DNA from 3 places in the Clostridium sp. JNZ J1-5 genome. Region 2 is predicted to be linked to each of the others. Evidence: predicted binding sites of a transcription regulator. Region 2 holds the regulator's gene; each other region holds the start of a gene.
The links. Region 2 encodes LexA, which represses DNA repair genes until DNA is damaged. Its sites were predicted from a motif close to CNAACANNTGTTNG; they were not measured.
Positions count from the first base shown of each region.

Region 1: ACWW38_RS15450 (putative DNA modification/repair radical SAM protein) is a predicted target of LexA. The motif match lies at 7,862-7,875, and genes of this name have one in related genera.
Region 3: ACWW38_RS03645 (DNA polymerase Y family protein) is a predicted target of LexA. The motif match lies at 3,837-3,850, and genes of this name have one in related genera.

Region 1 is NZ_CM132773.1:3,227,267-3,238,211, forward strand. Features, by position in the region: gene ACWW38_RS15415 (methyl-accepting chemotaxis protein) at 1-794, opposite strand, end outside; gene ACWW38_RS15420 (GntR family transcriptional regulator) at 1,185-1,565, shown strand; gene ACWW38_RS15425 (ABC transporter ATP-binding protein) at 1,562-2,458, shown strand; gene ACWW38_RS15430 (ABC-2 transporter permease) at 2,439-3,539, shown strand; gene ACWW38_RS15435 (ABC transporter ATP-binding protein) at 3,574-4,491, shown strand; gene ACWW38_RS15440 (ABC transporter permease subunit) at 4,488-5,690, shown strand; gene ACWW38_RS15445 (TIGR03915 family putative DNA repair protein) at 5,735-6,478, opposite strand; gene ACWW38_RS15450 (putative DNA modification/repair radical SAM protein) at 6,492-7,820, opposite strand; SAM riboswitch class I at 7,971-8,079, shown strand; gene metF (methylenetetrahydrofolate reductase [NAD(P)H]) at 8,174-9,073, shown strand; gene ACWW38_RS15460 (methionine synthase) at 9,106-9,774, shown strand; gene ACWW38_RS15465 (homocysteine S-methyltransferase family protein) at 9,764-10,945, shown strand, end outside.
Region 2 is NZ_CM132773.1:79,758-90,702, reverse strand. Features, by position in the region: gene recA (recombinase RecA) at 1-124, shown strand, start outside; gene rny (ribonuclease Y) at 440-1,954, shown strand; gene ACWW38_RS00525 (stage V sporulation protein S) at 2,142-2,402, shown strand; gene ACWW38_RS00520 (pyridoxal phosphate-dependent aminotransferase) at 2,532-3,725, shown strand; gene ACWW38_RS00515 (HPr family phosphocarrier protein) at 3,802-4,059, shown strand; gene ACWW38_RS00510 (DUF378 domain-containing protein) at 4,097-4,306, opposite strand; gene purB (adenylosuccinate lyase) at 4,497-5,930, shown strand; gene ACWW38_RS00500 (tyrosine recombinase XerC) at 6,218-7,207, shown strand; gene ACWW38_RS00495 (hypothetical protein) at 7,254-7,652, opposite strand; gene lexA (transcriptional repressor LexA) at 7,787-8,395, shown strand; gene ACWW38_RS00485 (methionine gamma-lyase family protein) at 8,444-9,727, opposite strand; gene hfq (RNA chaperone Hfq) at 9,813-10,049, opposite strand; gene miaA (tRNA (adenosine(37)-N6)-dimethylallyltransferase MiaA) at 10,160-10,945, opposite strand, start outside.
Region 3 is NZ_CM132773.1:725,510-736,454, forward strand. Features, by position in the region: gene ACWW38_RS03630 (ATP-binding protein) at 1-80, opposite strand, end outside; gene ACWW38_RS03635 (HNH endonuclease family protein) at 304-1,857, opposite strand; gene ACWW38_RS03640 (hypothetical protein) at 2,268-2,531, opposite strand; gene ACWW38_RS03645 (DNA polymerase Y family protein) at 2,547-3,797, opposite strand; gene ACWW38_RS03650 (helix-turn-helix domain-containing protein) at 4,051-4,500, opposite strand; gene ACWW38_RS03655 (GNAT family N-acetyltransferase) at 4,695-5,177, opposite strand; gene ACWW38_RS03660 (hypothetical protein) at 5,455-5,622, opposite strand; gene ACWW38_RS03665 (DUF5412 family protein) at 5,673-6,044, opposite strand; gene ACWW38_RS03670 (sugar O-acetyltransferase) at 6,524-7,138, shown strand; gene ACWW38_RS03675 (zinc ribbon domain-containing protein) at 7,250-7,459, opposite strand; gene ACWW38_RS03680 (50S ribosomal protein L7/L12) at 7,689-7,988, opposite strand; gene ACWW38_RS03685 (nuclear transport factor 2 family protein) at 8,055-9,308, opposite strand; gene ACWW38_RS03690 (DUF1287 domain-containing protein) at 9,906-10,586, opposite strand; gene ACWW38_RS03695 (methyl-accepting chemotaxis protein) at 10,800-10,945, opposite strand, start outside.

The DNA of each region.
Region 1 (10,945 bases), 470 kb from region 2:
GCATTATGAATATTTTCTAAAGCTGATGCTATTTCTTCGGTGGAAGCAGCTTGTTCTTGACTTATGGAAGCTACGTTATCAATATCAGTACTTATTTGATGAACGGCATTATTTATATCCTCAAGTATCTTTTTTATTTTGTTTACAGATTCTTGACTTTGATTTGCAAGCTTACGAATTTCACTTGCTACAACTCCAAATCCTCTTCCTTGATCACCAGCTCTTGCAGCTTCAATTGCAGCATTTAAACCTAATAAGTTTATTTGTGAGGATATATTTTTTATAAGTTCTAAAGCTTCATTAGTCTGTAATGATTTTTTCAAAGTTTCTTGAACTTTTTCAGTGGCTGTTTGACCGGACTTAGCAAGAATTGTAGCACTTGCTGCTACTTGATCTATACTTTCATTAGCCTGTTCAGTAGATACAGCAAGTTCGTTAATTTCATTAATTAATTCTAAGCTTTCATTAAGATCAATAGCTGAAGTTATGGAACCTATAATTTTTCCCTCATGATTTTTTATAGGATGGGCAAATAATTTTATATCTACTCCAAATATTTCTTTTGGTACACTATCCTTAATGATTTTTCCAGTGTTTATACAATTTATTATAATTTTAGAGTCTAAAATAGAGTCCCCAACTTTTACATTTAAATTAAAATTATTAGCTGGGATATAGGCTATACATTTTTCTAAATCAGTTACGGAGAAAGCTATATCATCTCGTGTTATAGGGTTTAAGTAGGGAAGAGATTCGCATATGCCTTCTAGAATATGTATATCTTTATCTATCATTTAAATTTCCCCCAATACAAAATAGATTTAATTAAATATTACTAGTATTACTTTCAAATAAGTGGTAGTACAATTTTAATCTTTAATGTTAGTAATGAACAAAGTTAACAAACAACTTACATGTATAATTATACCTTAAAGTCATAATTGTGTTAAGGATAAACTAATATAACTGCTTTAGGACAGACTGATTAAAAGGCTGAATATATGAAATACACAGGCATTTAATACGGTTTAAGAAATATTTAAGATTTATTTAAGAGAATATTCCTTTACAAAATTTAGGGGTAGCATTATAATATTAGTGTACTAGAACAATTAATACACTTAGTACACTTTAAAAATTTTTTAGCTAAAATAATATAAATTCACCGGGAGGTGACATGAAACTTGATCAATATTGATGTAAGAAGTAGTAGGCCTATTTATGAACAAATTATAGATGGAATAAAGGAAAATATTCTAAAAGGAATATTAATGCCAGGAGATAAGTTACCCTCTGTCAGAGAAATGTCTTCACTTATAACCACTAATCCTAATACAGTTAGTAGAGCTTACATGGAGCTAGAGCGACAAGGTGTTATTGAAACTGTAAGAGGAAAGGGAACTTATGTATCTTCTGATTACAAACCTAAAGTGGAGGAAGAGAGGATGGAAAAGTTGAAGGAAGATATTAAGAAAATTATTGTAGAAGCCCATTATATGGGAATTACAAAAGAGGAGATTTTGAAAATCATAAATGAGTTTTATGAAGAGGTGAAAAAAGATTGATAGAAATTATCAATGGACATAAAAGCCTAAGTGGAAAATCTATTTTGAGGGATGTAAATATAAGTGTGAAAAAAGGGAGTATTTTTGGACTTATAGGTCCAAATGGGGCAGGAAAAACTACTTTAATTAAAAATATAATGGGAATTTATAGGCTGGATAAAGGTGATATAAAGGTTAAAGGTGAGTCTGTTTTCAAAAGTACAGATATTAAAAAAATAATGGGATATGTATCAGATGAAAATACTTATTTTAATTCATTTAATCTAAAAGATATAGCTAAATTTTATTCTTTAACTTATGAAAAATTTAATAGAGATAGATTTAATAAATTAAACAAAATCTTTAATCTTCCAGAAAAAACACCTACAAGAAAGTTTTCTAAGGGGATGAAGATGAGACTTTCCATAATATTAAATTTAAGTATTATGCCTGAAGTTTTAATATTAGATGAACCTACAAATGGACTTGACCCTATAGTCAAAAAGCAGTTTATGAATATACTTTTAGAGGACGTTGCAGAAAGAGAGACTACTATTCTTATATCATCACATAATCTTGGAGAATTAGAAAGAATATGTGATAGTATTGCAATTATGGATCATGGAGAAGTGAAATATACAAATTCAATTGAAGACATGAAAAATAAAATTAGAAAAATACAAGTAGTTTTCAAAGATAAGGCACCAGAGGATTTAGGAAGCTGGGATGAGATAATAAAGGTGGAGAAAATTGGGAGAGTCTACAATATAGTTACTAAGGAATATAATACTAGTTTTCAAAAAAAGTTATATGATTGTGAATTAATGTTCCAGGAAGAGATTGATTTAAGTCTTGAAGATATGTTCATTTACTCTATTGGAGGTGATATTGATTATGAAGAGATATTTAAATAAAGCCCTCCTTTATAAAGAGTGGAAAAGTGTAAAATGGCTATCAATTATGTTTTTGTTTCAGGTGAGCTTACAATTAATTGTTCCATTTATTAATAATGTGCAGTATTTAAAAAAATCTATTAATAGAGGGGAATATAAATATAGTGAATATGAATATTTTTTTACCAGTTTTTTTAGAAATAATAGAGCAGAAATAGAATTTACAGTAATTACCTTGATAATTATAGGAACTTTTATAGTAGGGATGGACATTATGGGGAGAAGATATGACACTATAGGGTCTATGCCATTTAAAAGAGAAGAGATAATAGTAACAAAGTGGATAGTAGCAGCTTTGACTACAATAATACCTATTTTTTTAAGTTTTGTAATAATAAAGATTATGTACTTATGTAATAAAGATATTTTAAGTCCTTATATAAATGGGAATATGATTGAACAGTGGGCTTTGATTAATAGTCTTACGTATCTATTTATTATAAGTTTTATAATGTTTATACAAACTTTATTAGGTAAAAACATACTAGGAGGGATTATTGGTTCAATATTTTTATTGCTTCCTTTTGGGTTAGGGGTTTTAATTAGAGGATTCACAGAAATTATGACTTATAATCCTGAGGTATTTACAAGAGATGGATACAATAGCTTTATTAATGGAATGGATAGATTTTTTAGTAATATATCTTTAGGGTTCTACAATAATGAAAACATAGGTTTTAATTTATCAATCTATAAAAGGGAACTTATTTTAGCAATATCCATTATAATCGTATTAGTTTTAATGATATACTCATTCAAAAACTTACCCTTTGAAAGAATAGGATATGTTGTAATTTATAGACCATTAGAGTTTGTATTAAAAATAGGAGTATCTGTTTGCTTTGGCCTTGTGGGAGGGACAATAGGTTCAGGATTTATATCATCCTATTATGAGCTTTATAGAATAGCAAATTCTAACAATGTTAAAGAACACCTGCCTATAATTGATAAAGCTATAAGTTTGACGGTTTTAATAGCACTTTTATGTGGATGCATTGTGTATGTAGTAACTGGTAAAATCATTGAAGCAAATAAGAAATAAATATATATAATTTATTTGAAAGAGAGGTTTAAAGATGAATATATTAGAAGTTAAAGATGTAAAAAAGCATCTTGGTAAGAGAGAAATAATAAAAGGAATAACCTTTAATGTAAAGGCTGGAGAGATTTTTGGGTTCTTGGGACCAAATGGAGCAGGAAAGACAACAACAATAAGAATGTTAGTTGGACTTATCCATCCCAACTCAGGAACCATAGTAATTAATGGACATGATATTGAAAAGGAAAGAGAAAAGGCTTTAGAAGCAGTTGGTGCAGTAGTTGAAAATCCTGAACTGTATACATATCTTTCAGGAAGAGAAAATTTAATGCAAATTGCAAGGATTAGAAAAATTGAAAAAGATTATGTGGAGAAGATTATAGAGTTAGTAAATCTTAAAGAAAGAATAGATGATAAAGTTAAAAAGTATTCACTTGGTATGAAGCAAAGATTGGGACTTGCAGCAGCACTTATTGCAAAGCCAAAACTTCTAATTCTAGATGAGCCTACCAATGGATTAGACCCAACGGGAATAATGGATTTTAGAGACATAGTTAAAAAGGCAGCAAGGGAAACTGATGCAGCTGTATTTATATCATCACATATTTTAAGCGAAGTTCAAATGGTTTGCGATACCGTTGCTTTTATAAATGATGGAGTAATAAAGTCTGTTGAAAGTATAAGAGGAGAAGTTGTAAAGGATAATACAGAAAATATAGTTTTATCTGTTAGAGAGAAGGAAGAGTGCCAAGAAATATTAAAGAAATTAGAGATTGTTCATAATATTTCCTGGGAAAATGATATGATAAAATGTACTGTTGATAAGGATTCTGTACCTGAAGTTATATTTAAACTTGCTGAAGCAGGTATTCATATAGAAGAAATTTATAAGAAACATGCAGAACTTGAAGAGAGATACATGGAACTTGTAGAAGGGGGTAAGAGATCATTATGATGTTTACACTAATTAGAAATGAAATGATAAAATTAATGAGTAGGAAAAAGACAGTTATAATAACTATTGCATTTGCAATTTTAGTAGCATTTATAGGTTTTGCTATGTATAAGTCATCAGAAAGCATGAAGGAATGGAATAAACCAGAGCGCAGAATACAAAATGAACAAGAGAATATAAGGCACTTAGAAGAATTTAAAAAAGATCCTAAAATTCCTGAAGAGGAAAAGAAACGTTTTGATGAGGATATTAAGCAATCCTACGAAAGGATTGAAGAGATTAAAAAAGAAAAACAAGGTGCAAAACCTGATTGGAGAGTAACTTTAAAGAAAGAAATAAGTGGAATGGAAGCACAATTAAAGGATACTCAAATAAGAGAGCAAGACAAAGAGTCTATAAAATTGGAGCTTATGACTAAGAAATACTTATTAGAAAATAATATACAGCCAGAGTATAATTCATATGATGTAACAGCAACTGCGTTTGTAAGACAATTATTTGAAATTCTAGGAGCGATTTTCCTTGCAGTTGGAGTAATTATATTTAGTTCAGACATGGTATCGGGGGAATATACTCCGCCTACTATGAAATTTTTGCTGACACAGCCAGTTTCAAGGGGAAAGGTATTATTTTCAAAGTTTATAGCTTTAATACTTTCTTCTTCAATAATTATAGTAGTGATAGAAATTTTAGCATTTCTAATCATGGGGCTTATATTTAGTTTTGGAAATATGGACTATCCAGTAACTACAGGAACTAGGTTTATGTATGATTTAACTGTCAAAGGCGAAATGGGACAAAAAGCAATAACAGCAATAGCTGGAAGTTCTCACATTATACCTATGTGGAAATATATAGTTCAAATGTTTGGAATTCAAATATTATTCATAATAGCATCAGCATCTTTTGCTTTCTTATTATCAACTGTTGTAAAGAGCAGTATGGTATCTATGGCAAGTACTACAGTTATAATAATAGCATTTACTATAGCTCAAACAATACCTTATATAAATAAATATGCTCATTACTTATTTACTACTTTTGGAGATCCTTCAAAAATAATAACAGGAAATATTGCACTAAGGTCTAACAATCCTGTTATTACACCAACTTTCTCTATAGCTATACTTTTAGGATGGACAATAGTAAGTTACGTTATTTCCCATGTAGTATTTAAAAAGAGAGATATATTAATATAAAATATTTTAGACCTTACTAGGATTTACTAGTAAGGTCTTTAAAATTAATTGACTTCTGTTAGAAAGCTCCAATAACGCTTTGGCATATGTGCCATTTGAAGTTTTGGATTTATTCTATCCTTAATAGTGGTGCTTTTGAAATAGCTTTTCCATAATTCTTCATAAAGAGAATTACCATGCTTGCTAAGCAAGGTTAATCCATATTCTTTAGAAAGTTCAGTAATAGACCAATCAGTTTTGTCATATACAGCGGCTATTCCTCTTTTTAGGTCATGAATAATAAAATTTTCATTAGAAAGACGCTTAGTAAAATGAGGAGTTATAAGTGCTAGTATATTATGATCTGGCTCTATAGGTGAGTAGAGAAATTTATTATTTATACTGTTAAATCTAACAAAACCAAGCATTCTATGATATTCTCCAAATACTTTCTTTACTATTTGATGTACTCTTAGTACACAATCTTTGTAAAGATGCATATCTAAATCTTTCCCTAATTTAAAACCAAGTTTTATGTATTTATAGATTAAAGTACTAGAGCCTTCTATATCAGAGAGATACACATAAAATACATATCTTAAAGAATTATAAGAAATTTTATTTCTAATAGCATCATAAACCTTAGAAAATTTGGACATATCTTTTTTTATATAAATCGGATTTGTTATAAGAGTAGGAATAAATTCATCTTCTCTAAATATTTCTTCAGGTTTATCTTTTCTGTAATATGCCTCATATATTGATGTTAATAGGCCTTCAAAACTGCCATCATAGATATAGCAAATCATTTATTTCACCTTCTTAAAGTTCTCCAGTGATGCTTGTATAAGCATCATCTGGGCGGTATATGGCTGGAGGAGAGGAGAGAAAAGAAAGCTGTTCATAATTTTTTTTAGCATTATAGATAGGATTTGATTTAAATTTATTAGTTGCATCACTTACTAACTTTTCTCTTATTAATATATCTTTAAAATCTACTTGACCATAATATCTTCCGTTGCAGGTTATAAAATATTGAGCTCTTTTTAGAACCACACCCAACTTTTTTAAATCCTCAAAACTTAAAGAGTGGACTCTTCTAGCAAGGGCAATTTTCCGTACTGATTTTACTCCAATACCAGGTATTTTTATAAGATCTTTTGCATAGGCTTTATTAATCTCTATTGGAAATTTATCTATATTTCTAAGAGCCCAATCAGTTTTAGGGTCCAGGTGTACATCGAAATTTGGATTGTTTTCATTTAACAAATCCTTTGCCGAAAATCCGTAAAATCTAAGAAGCCAGTCTGCTTGGTAAAGTCTATGTTCTCTTAATAGAGGAGGACTATTTAGTGCAGGTAACTTTGGATTATTTGATACTGGCACATAAGCTGAATAGTAGACTCTTTTTAATCCAAAGCGTTTATATAGATTTTCAGAGAGCTTTAAAATATGCAAATCACTTTCAGGTGTTGCACCAATAATAAGCTGGCTACTCTGGCCTGCTGGAACGAAAGAAGGAGCATTTCTATATAACTTTTTTTCATATTTTGAAACAGCAATTTGAGATCCTATAAAAGACATAGGTTTTAATATATTTTCTTTAGTTTTTTGCGGAGCTAGTAACTTAAGACTAGATGAGGAAGGAAGTTCAATATTTATACTCATTCTATCTACAAGTTCCCCAGCTTTCTTAATTAATATTGGATCTGCTCCCGGTATTGCTTTTATATGTATATATCCATTAAAGTTATGTTCATTTCTAAGTTTAGATACAACTTTTAGCATCTGTTCCATAGTATAGTTAGGATTTTTAAAAACTGCAGAACTTAAGAATAAGCCTTCAATATAATTACGTTTATAAAAATTTATTGTTAAGTCAGCTATTTCATCAGGGGTAAAAGTTGCTCTAGGAAGGTCATTAGAATATCTATTTATACAGTAGGCACAATCATAACAGCAGTAGTTTGTAAGTAAAATTTTAAGTAATGAAATACATCTTCCATCTGCAGTAAAACTATGGCATATTCCACTAGAGCTGGCATTGCCTATACCTCCTTTAGAATTTTTTCTGCTACTTCCACTGGAAGAACAGGAAACATCATATTTAGCTGCATCTGATAGTATCTTTAACTTTTCCAACATATCCATAATAGTTCTCCTATACCAATTATATCTTAAATATATATTACCGAACATAAGTTCGTATGTAAATATATTATTACCTAAAAAAGTTATTTTATTTTACATTGACAGCATAATATAAAAGTATTAGAATAGTTTTTAATTAAATAGAAAGAATTCTTATCATGAGAGGTGGAGGGACTGGCCCTTTGAAACCCGACAACCGGTATTAAAAAAATACAACGGTGTCAAATCCTGCAAAATCTTTGATTTTGAGAGATAAGAAAGCTGCTAAAATTAGTTAAGTGTAAATTATGTAAAGATATTTAAGCTGCTTTTCTTATGGGAAAGCAGCTTTTTTATTTAAAAGGGGGCATTTTATGTTTATAAAAAATTTGTTTTTAAATAAAAAACCTGTAATTTCATTTGAAATATTTCCGCCTAAAAAAGATTATTCAATTGAAAGTATCTATAAAACTATAGATGCTTTGGCGCCTTTAAATCCTGATTATATAAGTGTGACTTACGGTGCTGGGGGCGGCACTAGTAAGAACGCAACAGTTGAAATAGCGTCTATTATAAAGAATAAATATAATATAGAATCTTTAGCACACTTAACTTGTATAGCATCTTCAAAGGAAGAAATAGATAATATTTTGGATGAATTAAAGAAAAATAATATAGAAAATGTTCTTGCTCTTAGAGGAGATTTTCCACAAGATCCTAATTTGAAATTTCCAAACCCTATCCATTACACACATGCTGTGGATTTAGTAGAGCATATAAAAAAAGATAGCTATTTTTGTATAGGAGGGACATGTTATCCAGAAGGACATATTGAATGCAGGAGTATTGTAGATGATTTGTTTAATTTAAAAAATAAAGTTGAAAAAGGTACTGACTTCCTCATTACCCAGCTATTTTTCGATAATAATATTTTTTATAACTTTAAAGAAAAAACAGAACTTATGAAGATAGATATTCCTATAGAAGTTGGCATAATGCCAGTTGTAAATAGTAGACAGATTAAGAGAATAACTTCTCTTTGCGGAGCTCATGTTCCGGATAAGTTTGTAAAAATACTTGATAAATATATAGACAGACCTGAGGCTTTAAAGGATGCTGGAATTGCTTATGCTACTGAGCAGATTATTGATTTATTATCTTCTGGAATTGATGGTATTCATATTTATACTATGAATAATCCAGAGGTAGCTAAGAAAATAGTAGCTAATATATCGTCAATAGTAACTGCATTAAATAGTTTTAATATAGCATAAGACTAAAAATAAAAATTATAGGAGGAAGATATTTGTACATTGATAGAGATGAAGTTTTAAGATATTTAGGATATAAAAGAGGAATAATATATGATGAAGTTTGGAGTCTTATTAATAAATCTATTGAAGAAATAAAAAACTATATTAACTATAGATATACCTATAAGATTTTTGATATAAAAATAGATAATAGTGAAGTAAAAATAATTGGAAGTAAATTGGTATTTGAAGGTAGGGATATAGCAGAGCATCTTAAAGATTCAAAAATGTGTGCTGTTTTAGCAATGACTTTAGGAAATGAGATAGAAACAAAAATAAAGTATTATGAAAAGGTTAATCTTACAAAAGCTTTAATACTAGATGCATGTGCATCCACTGCTATAGAATGGATTTGTGAAGAGGTTCAGAGCTTAATAAAAGAAGAAGCTAAAATATATGGCTTAGGAATAACTTATAGATATAGTCCGGGATATGGAGATTTTCCAATAGATATTCAATCAAAAATATTAAATGTTTTAGAAACACAAAAAAATATTGGACTTACAGTTACTGAAGAAAATATTTTAATACCAAGAAAATCAATAACAGCCATTATAGGATTTCAAGATAAAAATATAGTAAGCAATCATCCTGGGTGCAGAAAGTGCAATAATTCTAGATGGTGTGAATTTAAGAGAGGAGGTAGCTATTGTGGAGATTAAAAATATACTAAAAGAAAGATTTCTATTCTTCGATGGAGCTATGGGTACAATGCTTCAGAAAGAGGGACTTGCTGCTGGAGAAATTCCAGAAGTGTATAATATTTTGAATCCAGATATAATAAAAAGTATACACGAAAAATATATTAAGGCTGGTTCAAATGTAATAACTACTAATACATTTGGAGCAAATGAATTAAAGCTTAAGGAAACAAAGTATTCTGTAGAAGAGATTATAACTAAAGCAGTAGCAATTTCAAAAGAAGCTAAAGGAGAAAAATATATAGCTCTTGATATAGGGCCAATTGGCCAAATGCTTAAACCTATAGGAACATTGAGCTTTGAAAGGGCTTATGAAATTTTTAAAAGGCAAGTAGTGGCTGGAGTTAATGCAGGGTGTGATTTTATATTGATAGAAACTATATCAGATTTATATGAAGCAAAGGCGGCAGTTTTAGCTGCAAAAGAAAACTGTGATTTACCTGTATTTTGTACTATGACTTTTGGGGAAAAAGAAAGAACCTTTACGGGAACAGACCCTCTTAGTATGGTTATTCTTTTAGAAGGATTAGGTGTTGATGCACTTGGGGTAAACTGTTCATTAGGTCCAAAAGAAGTAATACCTATAGTAGAAAAAATTTTACAATATTCATCTATTCCAGTTATAGTTCAGCCAAATGCAGGACTGCCTAAGGTTTTAAAGGGAGAGACAATTTATAATATAACTCCAAAAGAATTTGCATATTATATGAAAATTTTGGCTAAAAAAGGTGTGAGAATACTAGGTGGATGTTGTGGCACAAATGAGGAGTACATAAAAAAGACAGTAGAAGAATTGGAGGAATTATCGCCTATAGGTATAACCCCTAAAAATATAACTGCTGTATGTTCAGCTTCAAAATCTGTGATATTAGGGGAGGAAGTAAAAGTAGTTGGTGAGAGAATAAATCCTACAGGCAAAAAAAAGTTTAAAGAAGCCTTAGTAAATAATGATATTGAACATATATTAAATGAAGCTATAAATCAAATGGAAGCAGGAGCAGATATATTAGATGTAAATGTAGGATTACCAGAGATAGATGAAGTTAAGACAATGGTTAGAGCAATTAATGAGATACAATCCATAATTAATCTTCCACTTCAAATAGATAGTTCAAGTCCAGATGTTATAGAG
Region 2 (10,945 bases):
AAATGTGTTAGTAGAAGTAGAAAATCAAATAAGAAGTAAATATAGCCTACCACTTAGAAATTTAGCAGTAAATGACACCAAAGCAGAAAAAGATACTACCAATAAAGTTGTTGAAGAAAAATAACAATCAATAATTTAATTATTTAAGTAGCATTCTTTATAAATCATCTAAATTTTAAATTTAGTATTAAAGTAATGCTGCTTTTATATTTCAAAAATTACAGTAAAAAGTATTAGCATTTTTTTCATAAACTTGACACGAATTTAAAAATAATATAAAATGAATACAAATACTGGTTTAACATGTACAATGGTTAATATATAAACAAATATAACACCTTTTCTAAACTTCGATGACGCTTGTTTACGAATTCCAAATAGGACAGAGTAAGGAGGTGTTGATTTGGCCGATAACTTAAATATATTAGTACCTTTTTTAATAATTGTTGTTATTTTAATTTCTATTTTTGTGATAATATATGTTAGAAAAAATATTTCCCAAGCAAAAATTGCAGAAGCGGAAATGAACGCAAAAAGAATAATTGAAGAAGCAGAAAAAGGTGCGGAATCTATAAAAAAAGAATCTATTTTAGAGGCAAAAGAAGAAGTACACAAATTAAGAAATGATTTTGAAAAGGATTCAAGAGAAAGAAGAAATGAAATCCAAAGACTTGAAAGAAGAATTATTCAGAGAGAAGAATTACTTGACAAAAAGAGTGAGGCTATTGAAAGAAAGGAAGAAGCTCTTACCAAGAAACAACAGGAAATAGGCGAAAAAGAGGCAGGTATAGATGAGCTTTATGAAAGACAAAGACAAGAATTGGAGAAATTATCAAACTTGTCATCAGAAGAAGCTCGTCAATTATTGTTAGAAGACACTAAAAAAGAAATCAAGCATGATGTTGCAATTATGATTAAAGAAATGGAAAATAAGGCTAAAGAAGAAGCTGATAAAAAAGCAAGAGAAATAATATCATGTGCTATTCAAAGATGCGCTGCCGACCATGTAGCAGAAAGTACTGTTTATGTAGTATCATTACCTAATGATGAAATGAAAGGTAGAATTATAGGTAGAGAAGGTAGGAACATAAGAGCTTTAGAAACATTAACTGGAGTTGATCTCATAATTGATGATACTCCAGAAGCTGTAATACTATCAGGATTTGATCCTATTAGAAGACAAGTAGCGAGAATAGCTCTTGAAAAACTTATAATTGATGGAAGAATCCATCCTGCAAGAATTGAGGAGATGGTAGAAAAGGCCAAAAAAGAAGTTGAAAATGATATCAAGGAAGAAGGAGAACAAGCAACTTTTGAAACAGGAGTACATGGTCTTCATCAAGAGTTAATTAGACTTTTAGGAAGATTGAAGTATCGTACTAGTTATGGTCAGAATGTTTTAAAACATTCTATTGAAGTTGCTTATTTAGCTGGACTTATGGCTTCCGAACTGGGTATTGATCCAACTTTAGCTAAAAGAGCAGGATTACTTCATGATATTGGTAAAGCTGTTGATCACGAAGTAGAAGGCCCTCACGCTTTAATAGGTGCTGAAATGGCAAAAAAATACCACGAATCTCCAATCGTAGTAAACGCTATTGCTGCACATCATGGTGATGTTGAATCTGAATCGATTGAAGCTATACTTGTTCAGGCAGCTGATGCTATTTCCGCAGCTAGACCTGGTGCAAGGAGAGAAACTTTAGAAGCGTACATTAAAAGATTAGAAAAGCTAGAAGAAATAGCAAACTCCTATGAAGGCGTAGATAAATCTTATGCTATACAAGCCGGAAGAGAAATTAGAATTATGGTTAAACCAGAAGTAGTTGATGATCTTGGATGTATTGAAATGGCGAGAAATATAGTTAAAACTATAGAGAACGAATTAGAGTATCCAGGTCAAATTAAAGTTAATATTATAAGAGAAACTAGATCTATAGAATATGCTAAATAATTTTTAAGTAAATCAAGATCCTTTTGAAATTTGTTTCATCATAATTGCAAATTCCAAAAGGATTTTTATTTTTTTTGTAGAATATATTAATAAAACAATATGTTTTATTAAAAACTAATAATTCTAAACATATTCTGTAATGTTCATATAACTTTACAGAACGTCTAAACATAATAGGGGGTTAATTATGGAAGTATTAAAGGTATCAGCGAAATCTAGTCCTAATTCAGTAGCTGGGGCACTTGCAGGTGTACTACGTGAATTAGGTTCAGCAGAAATACAAGCAATCGGAGCCGGGGCACTTAACCAAGCTATTAAATCAGTAGCCATTGCAAGGGGATTTGTAGCTCCAAGCGGAATAGATTTAGTATGCATTCCAGCTTTTACTGATGTAGAAATAGACGGCGAAGAGAGAACAGCAATAAAGTTAATTGTTCAACCAAGATAGTATAATTTGTTGTAGAATATAAAGGGCTTGAAATGTCAAGCCCTTTATAAAATTTGAGATAAATGTTTATAATATTTTATAGTACATTTTAATGAATTAAAGTTACATAATAAAAACGGAGGGGTTACAATGATTTTATCAGAAAAAGCAAAAAAAATTTCACCATCATTGACTTTGGCTATAACGGCTAAAGCAAAAGAAATGGCTAATAAGGGAATAGATGTGATAAGTTTTGGAGCTGGTGAACCTGATTTTGATACTCCAAAAAACATTCAAGATGCAGCAATTAAAGCTATTGAAAGTGGTTTAACCAGATATACACCAGCTTCAGGTATAAACGAATTAAAAGAAGCTATAGTTGAAAAATTTAAAGTGGATAATGATTTATCATACAAAATCGATCAAATAATAATCTCAACTGGGGCAAAACAGTGCTTAGCAAATGTTTTCCAAGCCATTTTAAATCCAGGAGATGAAGTGTTAGTTCCGACACCTTATTGGGTTAGTTACCCTGAGTTAATCAAACTTGCATATGGTACACCCGTATTTGTAGATAATAAGAACGAGGATAATTATAAATATACCTTAGAGTCTTTAGAAAAAGCACTAACAGAAAAAACAAAAGCTATAATTTTAAATAGTCCTAATAATCCTACTGGTGCCGTTTATACTGAAAAAGAGCTTTTAATGATAGCAGAGTTTTCAAAAAAGCACGATCTTATAATAATTTCAGATGAAATATATGAAAAATTAATATATGGAGATAATACTCATATAAGTATTGCTAGATTAAGTGAGGATGCCTACAATAGAACTATTGTTATCAACGGTGTATCAAAGTCTTATGCAATGACAGGTTGGAGAATAGGTTATGCAGCTGGGCCAAAAGAAATCATTAAATTAATGTCTAGTATTCAGAGCCATACAACTTCTAATCCTACTTCTATATCTCAATATGCTGCTCTAGAGGCGTTAAATGGTCCACAGAATGGACTTGTATTAATGGTGGAGCAATTTGCTAAGAGAAGAGACTATATGATTTCAAAAGTTGACACTATGAAAAATTTATCTTGTATAAAAGCTGATGGAGCATTCTACATCATGTTAAATATTTCAAGCTCATTTGGTAAAGAAGTAAATGGAATATCCATAAATAACTCTTTAGAATTTTCTAATGCCTTACTGGAAGTTGAAAGAGTAGCTGTTATACCAGGCATAGCTTTTGGTTTAGATAATTATATAAGATTATCTTACGCTACTTCAATGGAAAAGATAGTGGAAGGATTAAACAGGATTGAAAACTTTATATCTAAAATTAGATAATTTATAATTTTAGAAAAAAGTGATATAATGATAATAATTATAAATAACTAAAATAATTTTATAGAGGTGAAAAGATATGGTACAAAAAGAAGCAATTGTAAAAACATCTACAGGCTTACATGCTAGACCGGCTACATTATTAGTTAAAAAAGCCTCTTCATTCAAATCTGATATATACTTAGAGTATAACGACAAAAAGGCTAATGTTAAGAGTTTGATCGGTGTTCTATCACTGGGTGTTACTAAAGATTCTAAGGTGACGATTATAGCTTCAGGAGATGATGAAACTCTAGCCACTGAAGAAATGGTGCGATTGATAGAGTCATTGGAATAATAAATAAAAGGCTGAATAGCCTTTTATTTTTGTACTTCTAACTTTTACTCTTGCACTTTTTAATAAATAACAATGTGTTTATTCCTGATAGTCCTACTAGTATATATACTATTCTTTCTATTAATGGAATTGACCTAAGTAAGAAACTTACAAAATTGAAATTAAATAATCCTATAAGCCCCCAGTTTATAGATCCTAGTATCACTAATAATAATGATATTTTATCTATTGAGCTTAATTTATACATATGTATACTCCCCCTTTTTACATTAATATAATTCATTTCTTAGTAGAATATATTATATATATCAATAAAATAGAACTTATTTTTGTTTAAAAAATACGAACAAAATTACTTACTTATATAAAAATATATGTTATAATATGAATGAAATAATTTATTACACGATATAATATACGTGCATGGAGGTTTGAACATGAATAGAAATACTTACAATACACCATTAAATAGCAGATATGCATCTAAAGAAATGTCATATTTATTTTCAGAAGAAATGAAGTTCAAAACTTGGAGAAAATTATGGGTAGCATTGGCTGAAGGTGAACATGAATTAGGATTAGATATTTCTGAAGAACAAATAAACGAACTTAAAAATAACATAGATAATATAAATTACGAAGTTGCCCAAGAAAAAGAAAAGGAAATAAGGCACGATGTAATGAGTCACGTTTATGCTTATGGGCTTCAATGTCCAAATGCTAAGGGTATAATTCATTTAGGAGCAACTAGCTGTTACGTTGGAGATAATACAGATTTGATAATAATGAAGGAAGCTCTTATACTTACAAAAAGTAAACTACTAAATGTAATTAATAATTTATCTAACTTTGCTTTAAAATACAAAGCTCTTCCAACTTTAGGTTTTACACATCTACAACCTGCACAATTAACTACTGTAGGAAAAAGAGCTACTTTATGGATTCAAGATTTAATGATGGATTTAGAAAATCTAGAATTTTTGATAAAAAGCTTAAAGCTTAGAGGTGTAAAAGGTACTACTGGTACACAAGCTAGTTTTATGAAGTTATTTGATAACGACGAGGAACTAGTTAAAAAACTGGATACATTAATAGCTAAAAAAATGGACTTTGAACAGACTTATGAAGTAACTGGTCAAACATATCCTAGAAAAGTTGATTCAATTGTACTGAATACTCTTTCGGAGATAGCTCAAAGTGCATATAAATTTAGTAATGACTTAAGAATTCTTCAAAACATGAAAGAAATGGAAGAACCATTTGAAAAAAATCAAGTAGGATCTTCTGCTATGGCATATAAAAGAAACCCTATGAGATCTGAAAGGATAAGTGCTTTAAGTAGATTTGTAATAGTAAATTCTTTAAATCCTGCAATAACTGCTGGTACTCAATGGTTCGAAAGAACATTAGACGATTCTGCTAATAAAAGATTATCTGTTTCAGAATGTTTCCTTGCTTTAGATGGAGTTTTAAATTTATATATAAATATTAGCGAAAACATGGTTGTTTATGAGAAAGTTATAAAGTCTCATGTAGAAAATGAATTACCTTTTATGGCTACAGAAAATATTCTCATGGAGGCTGTAAAAAGGGGAGGAGATAGGCAAGAACTTCACGAAAGAATAAGGGTATTTTCTATGGAAGCTGCAAGAAGAGTTAAAGAAGAAGGTTTAAATAACGATTTAATCGAGAGAATAATTAATGATTCTTCATTTAAGATGAGCAGAGATGAAATTTTATCGATTATTGATCCTAATAAATTTATCGGAAGATCAGTGGGGCAAGTTGATGATTTTATAAATAATTCAATCAAACCAATTCTTGAAAATAATAAAAATATTTTAGGATTAGACGTTTCAATTAATGTATAAATTAATATTTAAGAATTTATTTGTAAATTAAACTTATTATCAAAATAAACTCAAAAATGAATTTCAAAATAAATTTATACTTATAAAACTACTGTAGGAAAAATTTAAATTTCTATTTTATATATAATCGCATTGTATATATTAAAATTAATACTATTCCTATAAAGCTATTTGTTATATAATATTAATGTAGTGGTTTAAAATTATGACCACTACATTAATAACATATTTTCAACTTCGCTAAATATAAATTTAGCGAAGTTAGTACATAAAAATAGGAGGGGATTATGAATTATAAGCTTAGAGCCATATTTGATCCAACACTTCCGGAATACCTAAATGAATTTTTAAACTATCTTGGAACCATCAGAGGTAAATCTCAAAATACACTAGCCGGTTATAAGTGGGATTTATCTATGTTTTTTAGATTTTTAAAATTATATAAAGGATACGTAAAAGAAGATATAGAATTCGACCAAATACCTATTGAGGATATAGATGAGAACTTTATAAGAAAAATAAAATTATCCGACTTATATGCTTTTATATCTTTTACTGAAAATTATAGAAATAACAGCAGTTACGCTAGAGCAAGAAAAGTAGCTGCATTAAAATCTTTTTTTAAATATCTTCATGGTAAAGCTAAACTTATCGATGAAAATCCAGCAATAGAATTAGAGACACCAAAAATAAACAAAAGAAATCCAGTTTATCTAACTTTAGAAGAAAGCAAACTCCTACTCTCATCTATCGACGGAGAAAATAAAGAAAGAGATTATTGTATAATTACTTTATTCTTAAACTGTGGTTTGAGACTTTCAGAATTATGCAGCATAGATATATCCAGAATTAAAGAAGATACTTTAACTATTGTAGGTAAAGGAGGCAAAGAAAGAACCGTATACTTAAACACCGCCTGCTTAAAAGCTATACGTAATTACTTATTTATACGTAGATCCAAAGATAACAAAGTAATACCAGAAGATAAGGATGCATTATTTATAAGTAAAAATTACAGGCGAATTAGCAATAGAAGCGTTGAACTTTTAGTAAAAAAATATATTTCAAAAGCAGGTCTTGATAGCAAGAGGTATTCTCCTCATAAATTAAGGCATACAGCCGCTACTTTAATGTATAAATACGGAAATGTAGACATAAGAAGCCTTCAGAAAATATTAGGCCACGAAAATGTATCAACAACACAGATTTATACCCACGTAGATGATGAGACTCTACGACACGCAGTGAGTTTAAACCCTTTAAGCGATGAAGAATAATAAAAAGTCGTTCTAGTAAATACAAGAACGACTTCTATTATTTATACTACTTTTTTATTTTATTAATGGTCACTAATCCAGGAAATACTTCATTTATGATCTTAGAAGATTCTTCATCTTCTAAAAGTTCACTTAACCCATCAACATCATCTATGTATTCTATTTTGATATCAGATTCTGCTAATCCCTCATTCATAGAAGCTAAAACTTCCAAATTCGAACATTTGTTCTTTTCATCGTTAACCTCACTTAAATCAACTTCAAAATTTTCAAGTTCTCCTTCTTCTAATATTTCATCAATATTAATAATTTTAGAATCATATCCCTCTAATTCCAAACATTTGCCACAGTTATTACATTGTTTATTTGAGTTTAAATCACATTTATTACATTCGCCACAATTAATACATAATTTATCGACTTCAAAAATACAAGATTTAGCCATATCTATCCCCTCTTCCTATTTTATTAATGTATTATATCAAAAGATTATATAATAATCAATATTTGCAGAACATTAGTTTGATATAAGCGAAAATCTGTGATATAATTCAAAATATAGGGTAAGGAGTGTATAAAATGAGCGATACTAAAAGAGATAAACAAACTGAAATATATGAATTTATAAAAAAGCAAATAGTTGAAAAGGGCTATCCACCATCAGTTAGGGAAATTTGTGCAGGGGTTGGTCTTAGCTCTACATCTACTGTTCATGGTCACCTAGCTAGGCTTGAGAAAAAGGGATTAATTAGAAGAGATTCTACAAAACCAAGAACTATAGAAATACTTAAAGATCCTATTATAAATAAGGAAATGATAAACATACCTATAGTTGGTAAAGTTACTGCTGGTCAGCCTATTTTAGCTGTAGAAAACATTGAGGATTCTTTTCCTATTTCATTAAATTATATGCCAAGTAATAAAGATTTATTTATTTTAAATATTTCCGGCGAAAGCATGATTGAAGCAGGTATATTTGATGGAGACTTAGCAATTATCGAGAAATGTAATTATGCAGATAACGGAGAGATAGTTGTAGCATTAATTGATAACGAAGCAACTATAAAAAGATTTTTTAAAGAAAAAGATTACATAAGATTACAGCCTGAAAATAAAACTATGGAACCTATAATTGTTGAAGATTGCCAAATTGTAGGTAAGCTAATTGGATTATTCAGAAGGTATTAAACTAGTAAATGATTGAAAGTTTCAATCATTTACTAGTTTTTTAATACATTAATTTAAAATTTTACTTAATGCTATCAATATACCTATTTTAGCATGATCAAAAGTAAGCCCACCTTGTAGATATGCTATATAAGGTTCTCTAATTGGAGCATCTGCTGATAGTTCAATAGAGGATCCTTGAACAAACGCACCTGCAGCCATTATAACTTGATCAGAGTACCCTGGCATATCCCACGGTTCGCAGGACACAAAAGAATCAACAGGAGATCCTAATTGTATTCCCTTACAAAATTGAATCAATTTTTCTTTATCATTAAATTTGATTGATTGAATTATATCACTTCTTCTATCATTATACTTAGGTAAAACTTCAAAGCCTGCAAGTTCCATGATGCGCGAGCAAAAAATCGCGCCTTTTAAAGCTTCCACAGAAACATGAGGAGCAAAAAATAATCCCTGATACATAGATCTTATAACTCCAAAAGTAGAACCACACTCTCCCCCTATTCCAGGTACAGTTAATCTATAAGATGCTTTTTCAACACATTCTTTAGTACCCGCTATATATCCTCCAGTTGGAGCTATTCCTCCTCCTATGTTTTTAATAAGTGATCCTGCTACTAAATCCGCACCTACATCAGTAGGCTCTAAAACATCCATAAATTCGCCATAACAATTATCTACAAAACATACGATATCTTTCCTAACACTTTTTACACAATCAATAACTTCCTTTATATCTTCTATAAGCAATGAATTTCTCCATCCATATCCTGTAGATCTTTGTATATGAACTAAAGTAATAGATGAATCTTCTAGCAATACCTTTTTTATTTCATCTAAATTTGGTTTACCATCCTCTTTTAACTCTAATTGTCTATACTTCACTCCATATTCTTTTAGGGATCCCATTCCCTCTGTATCGTCTATTCCTATAACTCCATGTAGTGTATCATAAGGTTTTCCACAAACAGATAGCATTGTATTATTAGGCCTAAGATTACCAAATAAAGCAGCTCCTAAAGCATGGGTTCCATTTACAAAGTGAGGACGTACAATGGCGCTTTCACAATTAAATATTCTAGCATATACTCTATCTAAAGAATCTCTACCAATATCTCCATATCCATAGCCACTGGAATTAGTAAAGTGAGATTCACTTATTCTTTCCTCCTGCATAGCATTCAAAACTTTTAGTTGATTAAATTCTCTTATTTCATCTAAAAATGCAAATTGATCTTTAATATCATCAATTGCAATTTCATACAGTTCTAAAGCTTTGCTATTAATACTGTATTTATTAGATAATAGTTCTTTCATCTCATTAATCATATGTATAAACCCCCGACTCCTTAGTGTGTTTGACTAGTAAATATATTATCACATAAAAAAAAAATAGGCAAATACTTGCCTATTTTTAGTTATTTTCATCTTGAGTAAATAATATTGGTTTAGCAGGTACTATTGTTGAAACGGCGTGCTTATATATCATCATCTGTTTCCCCTCATTATCCAATATAACTGTGAAATTATCGAATCCCTTAACATTTCCCTTAAGCTGGAATCCATTTGTTAAATATATTATAACTGGAATTTTATTTCTTCTAGCGTTATTTAAGAACAGATCTTGCAAGTTATTAGATGGCTTATTCATAGTTATTCCCTCCACTTTTTATATGTTATATTCTATAAAAATAACTAAAATCCTTTATTTTTGTTTGAATAAAGAATAATTTTATTTAAACAAATATTTAATATGCAACTTTAATTTTCCTTTAATTGACTTACAATCTCTTTGCATATTTCATGATTGCTTTTATGTTTATCTTTATCAATCCATATAACCCGCTTATCTTTTCTAAACCAAGTAAGCTGCCTTTTAGCGTAATTTCTACTTCCTTTTTTAATCATTTCAACAGCTTCTTCAAGTGTAATTTTATTATCAAGATAATATAGGATTTCTTTATATCCAATACCTTTCATGGATTGCATGGTATCAGTACATCCCATTTGTTTCAATTTGATTACCTCATCAACAAGCCCTTCATCCATCATAATATCTACTCTTTTGTTAATTCTCTCATATAGTTTAGCTCTATCCATAGTCAAAACAAAATAATGTACATTGTAAGGTATATCATAAATATCTTGTTCAGAATTATATTGACTTAAAGTTTTTCTGGTAAGTTTATATACTTCAAGCGCTCTAATTACTCTTTTCAAATCATTTGGATACAATTTATTATATGATTCCATATCTATATCTTTAAGAAGATTATGAACATATTCATTTCCCTTCTCTAGTGCTAGATTCTTCAAATATTCTCTGTAATCTTCATCTTTATTTGTATTTGCAAAATCATAGTTAAATATTAAAGAATCAATATAAAAGCCTGTTCCTCCAACAATCATAGGAAGCTTATTTCTACTATGGACTTCATTGATTATCTCAGTCGCTTTTTCTTTAAATTCAGCTACACTAAACTCCTCATGTGGATCAACAAAATCTAATAGATAATGAGGAACCTCCTGCTTCTCATCCTCCTTAAT
Region 3 (10,945 bases), 650 kb from region 2:
ATAATATATTCCTGTCCTACAGACCATTCATACCAATATGGATCACCCATACCTGGCTTAGTTACTTCTGTGTAATTCACTTTCGTACCCCTCATTAAATTTATATTATTTAAGATATAGAATATATTTCAAATTTGTAATTTAGTAATAAATGTTAGTAATTTGTATAATTTTCCGTTTGTGTTTCTTCCCATTATAGACATAATCTGTCTACTTTATGGATAGTTGGAGATTATATATTATTAGAAATCCTTTTACTTATGATATAGTTATGCGATTTGTTTTACACCATCTTTTATATATTTAATTTTTAAATGTAGAATTACAATATGGATGAGCCAACTGTCCATTTTCTATGTCTCCAGTTCCTCCATCTTGTTTTCTTTTTTTGTGATCTATTGTAATAGAATTAATATGCAGATAACCGCCACAAATTGCACAACGTGGTGCTGTTTTTAATGCTTCTAAAATAAATACGCTTGATTTTCTTCCATCAGAAAATCTATCACTTGTAACTTCATCTAAGCTCATTACTTCCTTAGATAGATATTGGAATTCTTTTAAAGTTATTAAAGCTTTTATTGTCTCTTCAACATTATATCCCTTCAAAAGAAAATCCATTAATTGTATGTAATATGCTGTTATAAACTTATGCCCTCTAGTAGATTGCCTGTATCTTCTTACAATAGTTTGTACTAAATATTCGTAATGAATCATAATTTCTTCAAAACTCTTTCTAATTTTAATAAAATCATTAAATCTATTATTTTCATCTAAATATTTTATAAAACCAAGTACAGCATAATAAGATGCTACTTTATGCATCCCTCTCATATTATAAAAATATACTATTGGATGTAGTCCTAATGAAGATATATGTAACGAATTAACTCTTCTCACTATCTTTCTGCATTTCTTCAAATACTTAATTGTTTCATCACCTTTTTCATCATTGCCTAATTCTTCATTTCCCTTTAATCCATTAGCAATATTTATAGTTTCTAAAATCAATTGTTGACCTTGATCTGATAATAAAGGACCTCCAATTGGTAAATCTAATGTCTTTATTGGTGTCTTATATTCAGGTAAAAATAATATTTCATTTATTTCTTTAGAAATTTTATAAATTTCATCTTGAACTAATTCTGAAAACTTTGACCAATAATTATGACCCTTTCCACTTCTAACTATTGCTCTTGCTGCTAATCCATTTGCAGCATTTCTAGACTTTATTAATTTTATTTCAGTTGGACTAATTGGTGTTCCTTGTTGATTAATTCTAAAAAAAGATTCCTCTGCCTTTAATGAATTCCCTTCCACCCACTGCAATTGTAATGCTAATGATCCTAAATTTTTAGCTCTCTTATTTTTTTCTTCATCATCACATGGTTTTCTTGTTATGCTTTTTAATTCACTATAACTTCCAATGCTACTGTTAATTAAATTTCTAGTAACTTCAGCTGCTTTTATCTGTTCTTTTGGTATATCATTATCAAAAAATTCTCTTGAAATTGCACCATCTCCATAGTCATCATTTACCCATGCTGCAAGTGCGCTTATTCTATGCGATCCATCTATTACAAATATATGATTTGACATACTTTTCCATAATATTATACTCGGAATAAGTTCTCCTTCTATAAAACTAAGAACTAATTGATATATTTTCTCAGGTGTCCATTCATTAGTTTCTCTTTGGAAATCCGGTTTTTTTATTGCTGAATACATAAATGAATTGTAATCTAAATCTGTTACAGACATTGTCAAAACATTTCTATTAACTGCAACTCCACTTTCATCTTTCAAGTCAAAATCTTCTCTAGGTATCAATGCATCTAATACTACTTTTATAGCCATATGTATCATCCTTTCACAATAATTCCCTTAAACTTTGCTTGATATTTAAATACTTTTCTCTAGTAACTCCAACTTCTTATTATAGACATACCCACCCTCATCTTATAATATCCACCTACACCAAATTATATCACAATAAACCTTATTATTACAAAATATAGTTTATTTTGCATTTTTCATTCATTAGTCAGCATATTGAATCTTTCCTCTCCGCACTAATCCCCAATTAATAAAAAAACTCTCACCATGCATCTTAACTTGCATAGTAAGAGTTTTTTATTTCCTTCTTAATCAAATCCTTTACTAACTTTTTATATTTTGTAATACATAGTACCTGCCCTAGTTTCTAATTAGCAAACCTATTATCTTAACTTGATTAATTTTTTTACAGATTTAGGTCTATCCAGCTGCTAAATTTTATACAGCATCCATTTGCAAGTTTTCAAATCATACTTAATTTCAAATAATTTTAATACATTATCAATGAGGCTTTGACATCTAAATACAAACATAATGTTACCTGCTAGCTTTTCAGTTCCTTTTACAATAACCTTATCCACTTTTATTACCTTCATAGAATCATCCTCTGTTTTCAATCTAAATCTTAAAGGTCTTATATCTCCCTTATCATCAGTGTAAGAGACTACTTCAATTGGCCGTGCTACAATTTTCAAAATGCTCACCTTCCTCTATAACATAGAACTCATCAAAGGATATTCCTCTTCTCCAACCCCTCCACATATTGGGTTTAGCCCTGAATTTAAAAAGCATGATCTTATAATAGCTTTATTACCATACTTTAACCTAATTTCATCCACTACTTTATTTAGTTTTCTATCTTTATCATAATTAAAAGAATCCAATAAGTTATATTGATAAAAATCATTATTGCAAAAATCTGTTATATGAACTCCTAGATGCCTTATAGGTTTTCCCTTCCATACATTATCAAATAAATAACAGGCCACCTCATATATTTTCCTAGTTGAATCTGTGGCAGTACTTAACTTCTTTTGCCGTGAATAATTTATAAGATCGTTACCTCTTATAAATATAGAAACTACGGTGCAACAATTTTCCGAATCTCTTAGCCTCATTCCCACTGTTTCACATAAAGATAACAATACTTTGTGAGCTGTCTCTCTATCTTCTACATCAAAAGAAATTGTTGTAGAATTTCCTATGCCTTTCATTTCAATATAATTGCTTTTTCTTACCTTTGAATTATCTATACCATTAGCATAATTCCATATTAATTCTCCATGACTCTTTAGTATGTTTTTTAATATGTCTACATCATAATTTGCTAAATCACCTATTGTATTAATGTTTAACTTATGTAATTTAGGAACTGTAGCTCTGCCTACCATAAATAAATCTTCCACTGGCAGCGGCCACATTTTCTTCTCAATTTCATCTGGAAATAAAGTATGTATTTTATCTGGTTTTTTCAAATCTGAAGCAACTTTTGCCAGCAGTTTGTTATTTGATATTCCTATGTTAACTGTAAAACCCAGCTCTCTCTTTATTCTTTCTTTTATAATTTCAGCTAGCTTCATATAATCTGGGTATAAATTTTCCATATTAGAGAAGTCTAAAAAGCTTTCATCTACAGAAAACCTTTGTATAATAGGTGTGTATTCCTCCAGTATTTCATGCATAGCTGAACTGCATTGCATATATAGCCAATATCTTGGTGGAAAAACTGCTAATTCAGGGCATTTTCTTCTAGCCTCGCATAAACTTTCACCAGTTTTAATGTTATATTTTTTAGCAGAAATTGATTTAGCCAACACAATTCCATGCCTGCTGGATTCATCTCCACCTATAACAGAAGGAATTGTCCTAATATCTAACTTCTCCCCTTGCTGAAGTCTATAAGCTGCCTCCCAAGAAAGGTATGCACTGTTTACATCTATATGAAAAATTAATGTACCCATAAAATATCAACCTCTCATCAAATATTAACACCCAATTTAAGAACATGTGTTCGTATATAATTATATACTATTTTTATATTTTTTATAAGAGGTTTTAAGAAAAAATATAGAATGTTTATCCATTTTCTTCTTTTCCACTCATTTTTTCAAGATTAATTAAAATAAATAAACTACTACCCATCAGAAGATAATCCAAAATAAAAAATAAGAAATGGGGCAAAATAGTGCTCCATTTCTTTAATATATGATATTGTCATTTCATAATACTATTTATTATCTTTGAACTACAATACCATATTAATATCATGCCAACTATGCCAACTATAATCCAAATTGAATTTGATTCAGCATAAGTAATACCAAATGCAAATCCTAGAAAACCAATAAGGGCACCAAAAACATACAAGTAAAACGCTACTCTTTTGCTCATATGGAATTCTACTTCTGCATTCTTCCTAGTAATATTTTCATTCTCCCCTGTTCTTTCTATAGATTCAATATGAGCAGAATTCATTTTTGTAAGTTCATCCATCGATACATGAAATATTTCTGCCAACTTCATTAAGTTTTCAGTGTCAGGTTTGGATAAACCAGTCTCCCATTTTGAAACTGCCTGCCTACTTACACCCACTAATTCAGCCACCTTCTCTTGTGACAAATTATTAGATTTTCTTAAATGCACTAAATTTTCTTTTAATACCATCTATTATTCACCTCTAAAATAGATTACTAAAATCTACAGTTGCACACCACCAATCGTATGTCAACTATCAGTTGCAATAACCAATTTAATAGGAATATTAAATAAACTTTGCTTCGCATAATCCTACTATAAATTTCAAAACCAATAATATTTTTAAAATCCTAAAACTATTACAATACTAGCCATCATAAACATCATTTCTGTTTCTCAAAAATAAAAGATTTAGCACCATTTTCACATATGTTTTCTCTCTGAAATACAAAACCACAATTTTTAGTATAAAAGTGATGATTTCTTTCTGAATAATCAGGAGTTTCAACCGTCCATCTTTTTGCAGCTATATATTTTTGTTCTATGTCTTTCCATACTATCCTTCCAAGATGATTTTTTCTGTATTTAGGGTCAATGAATAGCATTTCCAAATTATATTCACCATTTGGCTTAATTTCAACAGTATACGCCCCAACGGTGGCATTATTATAAATTATTTTATAGCTTTCAAAATTTTCATTTTCATTGAGCCACTTAATTAAACTACCGTCATTGTATCCTCTAGGACCATCTTCTTTCAAATCAGTGTGCATAGATGTATCTTCATTAAATGCGGAAGTCATTATTTTTGTCAATATATCATAATCCACAGGATATATTTTCAAATATTCTATTTTATTATTCATCATAAACTTCTCTTTCTTGTTATATTAATATACAATTTTGGCTTTAGTAATATATTTACTTCCATTTTGTCCATACATTAAATTTCACAACTGCTTTCTCATTTTTTTATTTTATCGTATATATTGCGCTATATATTTCTTCTCCAACACTGATTTGCTCAATGCTCAATACTTCTCCACCCATCTTTTTTTATTTTATCCTCTATTATTTTAAGTATTAGCTCTAATACAATGTTTTACTGTTGTATTGAAATTTATAGTCAATAATATAAAATTGCTAATCTTCTTTAAAAAAACCAACTACAGCTACTATAACTCCAATTATAACAACATAAAGCTGAATAAAATATGTAAATATTCCTCCTAACGACAGTATCCCCATAAAAATACCTATCAGAATAATTACTATACCAAGAAGTATCAATTTAATGCCTTTGTTACCCATTGTGCATTTCTCCTATAACATTTTAATTTCAATAAGCCAAAAAATTACATTTACTTTCTTCTATAATCATAAGTTTCATTTTTAACATTTAATTCTACACCATTTATTTTTATTGTCTCATCATTCAACCATTCCATATCTGCTTCTTCACAGTGATACTGCCAGTAAATATTTTTCGTTTTCCCATTTTTATTGTTCTTTAATGTACCTAAAACCGCAAAATCCGTTGTGGCTCCACCATTATTTAAATAAGCTGTCACAGTATATGTTCCATTGGGAGAAGTTGAGTTGTTAAGATATTCTTGTCCATTAATTCTTTGAATATCGAAAAATGCCCAGTTAATAGCATAGGCTACCCCGCCAATCATAGCAGCTATAATGATGCATATTCTTATGAGCTTCTTTTTTGTTCTTTGTTGCATATGTTTACCTCCTAAAATACAAAAACATGCCCTCTTATATTTCTAATATCTATCAGGCAGATTTAATGCTAAACAATTTAACATTCTGTAATATTAAATAATGTATACATCTTTATTATAGCAAAATTACACATTTTTTCCTAATTACTAAAACATCGTTTCTTTTAAGTCAATTTAAATATAATAAAAAAAACTATTACTTCAAAAATCTTCCCTCATCACTGTTAACATAATGAAGTATCAAGAAATACTAAGTACAAATGAAATATACAGATTTAGAGAAACAATTTATATAGTTATGTTAAATATTTGAATATTTATAGTTATGTAGTATATACTTAAACAAATATACAATTGTAACTTATTGTTCATCAACTTAAAATGATATTTATGATTTGATTATCTTGCTAATATATAAAACCCAAAATAGGTTAATTTTTACTTTACATATTTATATAGGTTGAAAGGTGGAAACAACTATGAATCATAAAGATAGAATGTTGGCGGGTCTACCATATAAAGCGTGGTTAGATGGATTAGCAGAAGAACGAAGGGAAAATAAAAAGAAGATTTATGAGTATAATCACTGCCTGCCAGATGAAGATGAAAAAATTGATAAATTAATAAGAGATATTCTTGGGAAAGCAGGTGTAGATATACATATTGAAGCACCCTTCTATTGTGATTATGGAAAGAATATTGAAATTGGAGATTATTTTTTTGCAAATTACAACTGTACCATTTTAGATGTTGGAAAAGTAATCATAGGTAGTAATGTGCAATTTGCTCCAAATGTTTCTTTATATACAGCAGGTCATCCGATACATCCTGATTCACGAAATTCTGGATATGAATATGGTATTAGTATAACAATAGGAAATAATGTTTGGCTCGGAGGAAATGTTGTTGTAAATCCTGGAGTCCACATTGGAAATAATGTTGTTATCGGTTCGGGAAGTGTCGTTACTAAAGATGTTCCAGATAATGTAATAGCAGTAGGACATCCATGCACGGTTGTTCGTGAAATTACTGAGGAAGACCGTAAGTATTATTATAAGAACTACGAGTTTGATATTGATGATTACAACATTTAATATCTACTAACTAGCAAAGGTCATAAAACTGTATTTTTATTACAGTTTTATGACCTTTGTTAAATTCTATCAATTCCAAAATACATATATACTATAAAGTATCCAAATAGTCTATCCCATAAGGAAATCTAAGATATTCCATCCATCAGATGTTTTTGCTTTATACAATTCTGTATACCCACATCTTTTACAACTAATAGTTATAAATTTCTTATTTTGTATATCGAATATCTTTGATATGTTTCCTCCTGTTGCCTGAAATTGATCTGATTCATATTCATTGTTACCACACTTTGGGCAAACATACTGTTTCTTTTCCATTTTAAACCTCCCTTTAATTTATATAATTTAATCCTCAGTTAGTTGCTGTTGTGCTACAACTTTATGCTAACATGTAGTAGCTAGTCCTCTTATAATATTACCACTATTTTCCGTAATTTTAAATTAAAACTTTCTTATCTCCAGTATACTCTACTGTCCGTTTTTTGTCCGTTTATAAAATACAATACATCAATAAATGGCAAATTAATATTTCTAACACTAAATTTACTTATTTAAGTTCATTCTCTATCAATTTATCAATATATTCTTTTGACTCCTTTAAGCCAAGTCCACTAACCATTCTGTATCTCTTGACTGCTTCAACCCTTTTACCTTCTGAAATAAGGCCTTTTAATTCAATATCTATATTTTCTGTTATCGTATCAGGTACTCCTATTTGTTTAGCAATTTTATCTAGAGTTAAATTAATACGGGCAATATCACTTCGAAGATTGTTAATAGCTCCTAATAAACTTGAGAATATAAATGCTCCTACCCCTATACATATCCATACAATTTTATAATTCATCTTTCTCCTCCTTAGTACTTAATAATTTATTTTAAAACAATCCAACTAGCCATTTTTCTATTTACACTAATGCTCTGAAATACCATCTAATTTTCCTTCCAATATCCAATAGAATGGAAATGAAAAATGGATATGTTGGAAAGCATACCCTTCACTTATATTTGAAATTACTGCAGTAAGCCTGATTGGGCATGTGTAATTTACACCTGCAGCACTTTCCTTTAATACATAGGCCATACTTCTATGTGCAGCAAACAGTTTTTCTTTTGAAGTAAGATTAGTCTGAAATAGATTATTTAGTTCCTCTAATGCACTCTCAGCAAGTTTGTCCTCGTCCAAAACTTGTTTCAACATACCAGTAACTGTAACCCAAGTTACTTCATCAGATCTTGAAGCAATGGCATGCTCTAGATCTAAAATAAGATTTGCATCGCTGCTTTTAGCAAAAAAGTCTCTTATCTGATCAATCCCATAATACCACTGGTTTTCTGGTCCGATCACATATGGCATGCTATCTGCTGCAAAATACTTACTTATAAGTTTTTTTGAAATATCTTTTTGTCCAATAAGTTCTGTCTCTAATTTTTTCAAAAGGTCTTTTAACTCTAAAGTCATCTGATTATTCTTATATCCATCAGTGATGGCATTTTGATTATTATAGTTCTCTAGATGCTCTTTAGAGTTTTCAAAACGCTCATCAGGAAAATTAGACTTTTGTATAGAAAATTGGAGATGAGCAATTTTCCACTTATCACCATCCTTTAGAAGAACACCACTTAAACATAGCGGCCACAAATATTCTCTCTCACTTTCAACACGCTGGTGATAGGTTAGAGACAAAACCCAATTGATAAAAGCAACTCTCTCTTTAGGTGTACGCTCCTTCTCTTCAGATTTGTCCTTTATAAGATCAAGATATCTGTCATATCTTTCTGGTGAGTCTTCAAAGGTATATTTGACATGGCCCATAGTGGCAAACCAGGCAACTTCACCTTTAACTGAAATATGTGCATTTTCCCAATCTATACTAGCATCTCCCCAGTATTTCCAGTCATCCCTAATCAAGTTTTTTACTTGCTCACTACCTAAAAATAATTCTCCAGTTCCAGTACCGAGAACACATATTTCCTCTCCATTAATAAAAAGTTCTTCCATAAAAGCATCTACGTTTTCTATATTTCTCTCAGTGTATCCATTCTGGAATCGTCTAAGAACCTCTCTAATCTCTGTATGTTTATCAGCTGATTCATGGCATACACCTACTTCTCTCAACGGCATTCCAAAGTTTTTACCTAAAAACTGTACTCCAAATATATTCATTAAAAATTCCCCCTTCAAATAGATTTGTTAATTTTAAATAATAGTTGTAATGTCTTAAAGCCTAAACTAAAACAGGGAATTATTGAACAAGAACAAAAACTGTAGGAATACAAAGCCTCCTACAGTCTAAAATTTTAATTTGTTTTTAAAGCGTAACAAATAATTCATATAGCAAAATACTATATAAATTAATATAAAAACAATATAAAACTTAGTTCTATAAGATTAATAACCTCTGCTTACTAATGCAAAAAGAAGCAACACAATAAAGCCCATTAGATTAGGCAATAAAACTTCTTTTTTAATTTTCTTTAACGAAAATTTTTAGCAAGTAGTAATCATCATCTTATAAAACCTCCATTTTTCACAATATATAGTAAGAATAATTTATTATACCAAATAAGTCAATACCCTCTGTACATTTATTAATTAATCGCATCCTACGTTAGTATAATATTATGAAGTTAAAGCTGCAATAGTGTACTATGATGAATTACTGTCTTTTCATTAATAGACTCCTTTTATACTAACTCTCTTATAAACATTAATAATATTTATAAATAATTGAGTTCTCTTATATCAATGTTATAAAACTATTTATTTGCTTTCAAATCTGTAGTGTCCTGTAATAGGTGCTCCTTTAGAATACTTAACTAATGCATCTTCCTCCCTTACAGGTTGTCCTCCATTGTGGATAATATATGGTATACCTTTATTATTCCGTTTGTCTGACACAATAGCAATATGAGAATAATTTTGTCCAAATATAACAATATCTCCTGGCTGCCATTCACTTATTTTATAAGGATCTAAACTATATGAAACAGCATTATTATCAAAGTAAACTTTTAAATTAGGTACTCTTCTAAAGTCTATATTTTTATCTGACTTTCCAGCTACTCTTGGATACATTGATAAATTGTTATTTATATGTTCTGCTACCATGTCTTTAAGAGAATATCCTGCATTTTTGAAAGCTCTCCATATAACATCTGTACAAACGCCTTCATTTTCTGGAGGATATCCTCCTTCATAATAAACACTTTTATATTTTGGCTTGTTCTGAGCATCTTTTCTAGCCCCTAACAAAATGTCGGTATAATCATCTACACCATTTCTATTACAATCATTTTGGCTCTTTATAGTTTCAATGCCAAAATCCTTTGCTGTATATGCTTTTTTAGGAACCAGATTCCAATAGAAGAGAATACCGTAACCTCCTATAAAAATAGCTAATATGCCAAAAGCAATCAGTAGCTTTTTTTGTTTTATCCTCATGATATTATCTCCTACTATATAAATAAATTTTGCTTCACTTTACAATTTCATCATGTTTAGGTTTTAGCAAATTTCATATTCCACATTATTTTTTGTTCTTCACTTTTATTATGATTTTCAGGATCTTTATATAAAACCATACCATATAAACCTTATTTTTACAAACACAAAAATACCTCTAAGCCTTTACTACTTAGAGGTATTAAATAATACTTAAATTTTAAATTTTTGTACCATTTCATTTAATTTTTGTGACATTTCAGCTTGGCTTTGAGCTGTTTTTGAAACTTGTTCCATTCCACTTGCAGCTTCATTTACACTATACTTTATATTTTCTGCATTTTCACTTGATTTTTGTG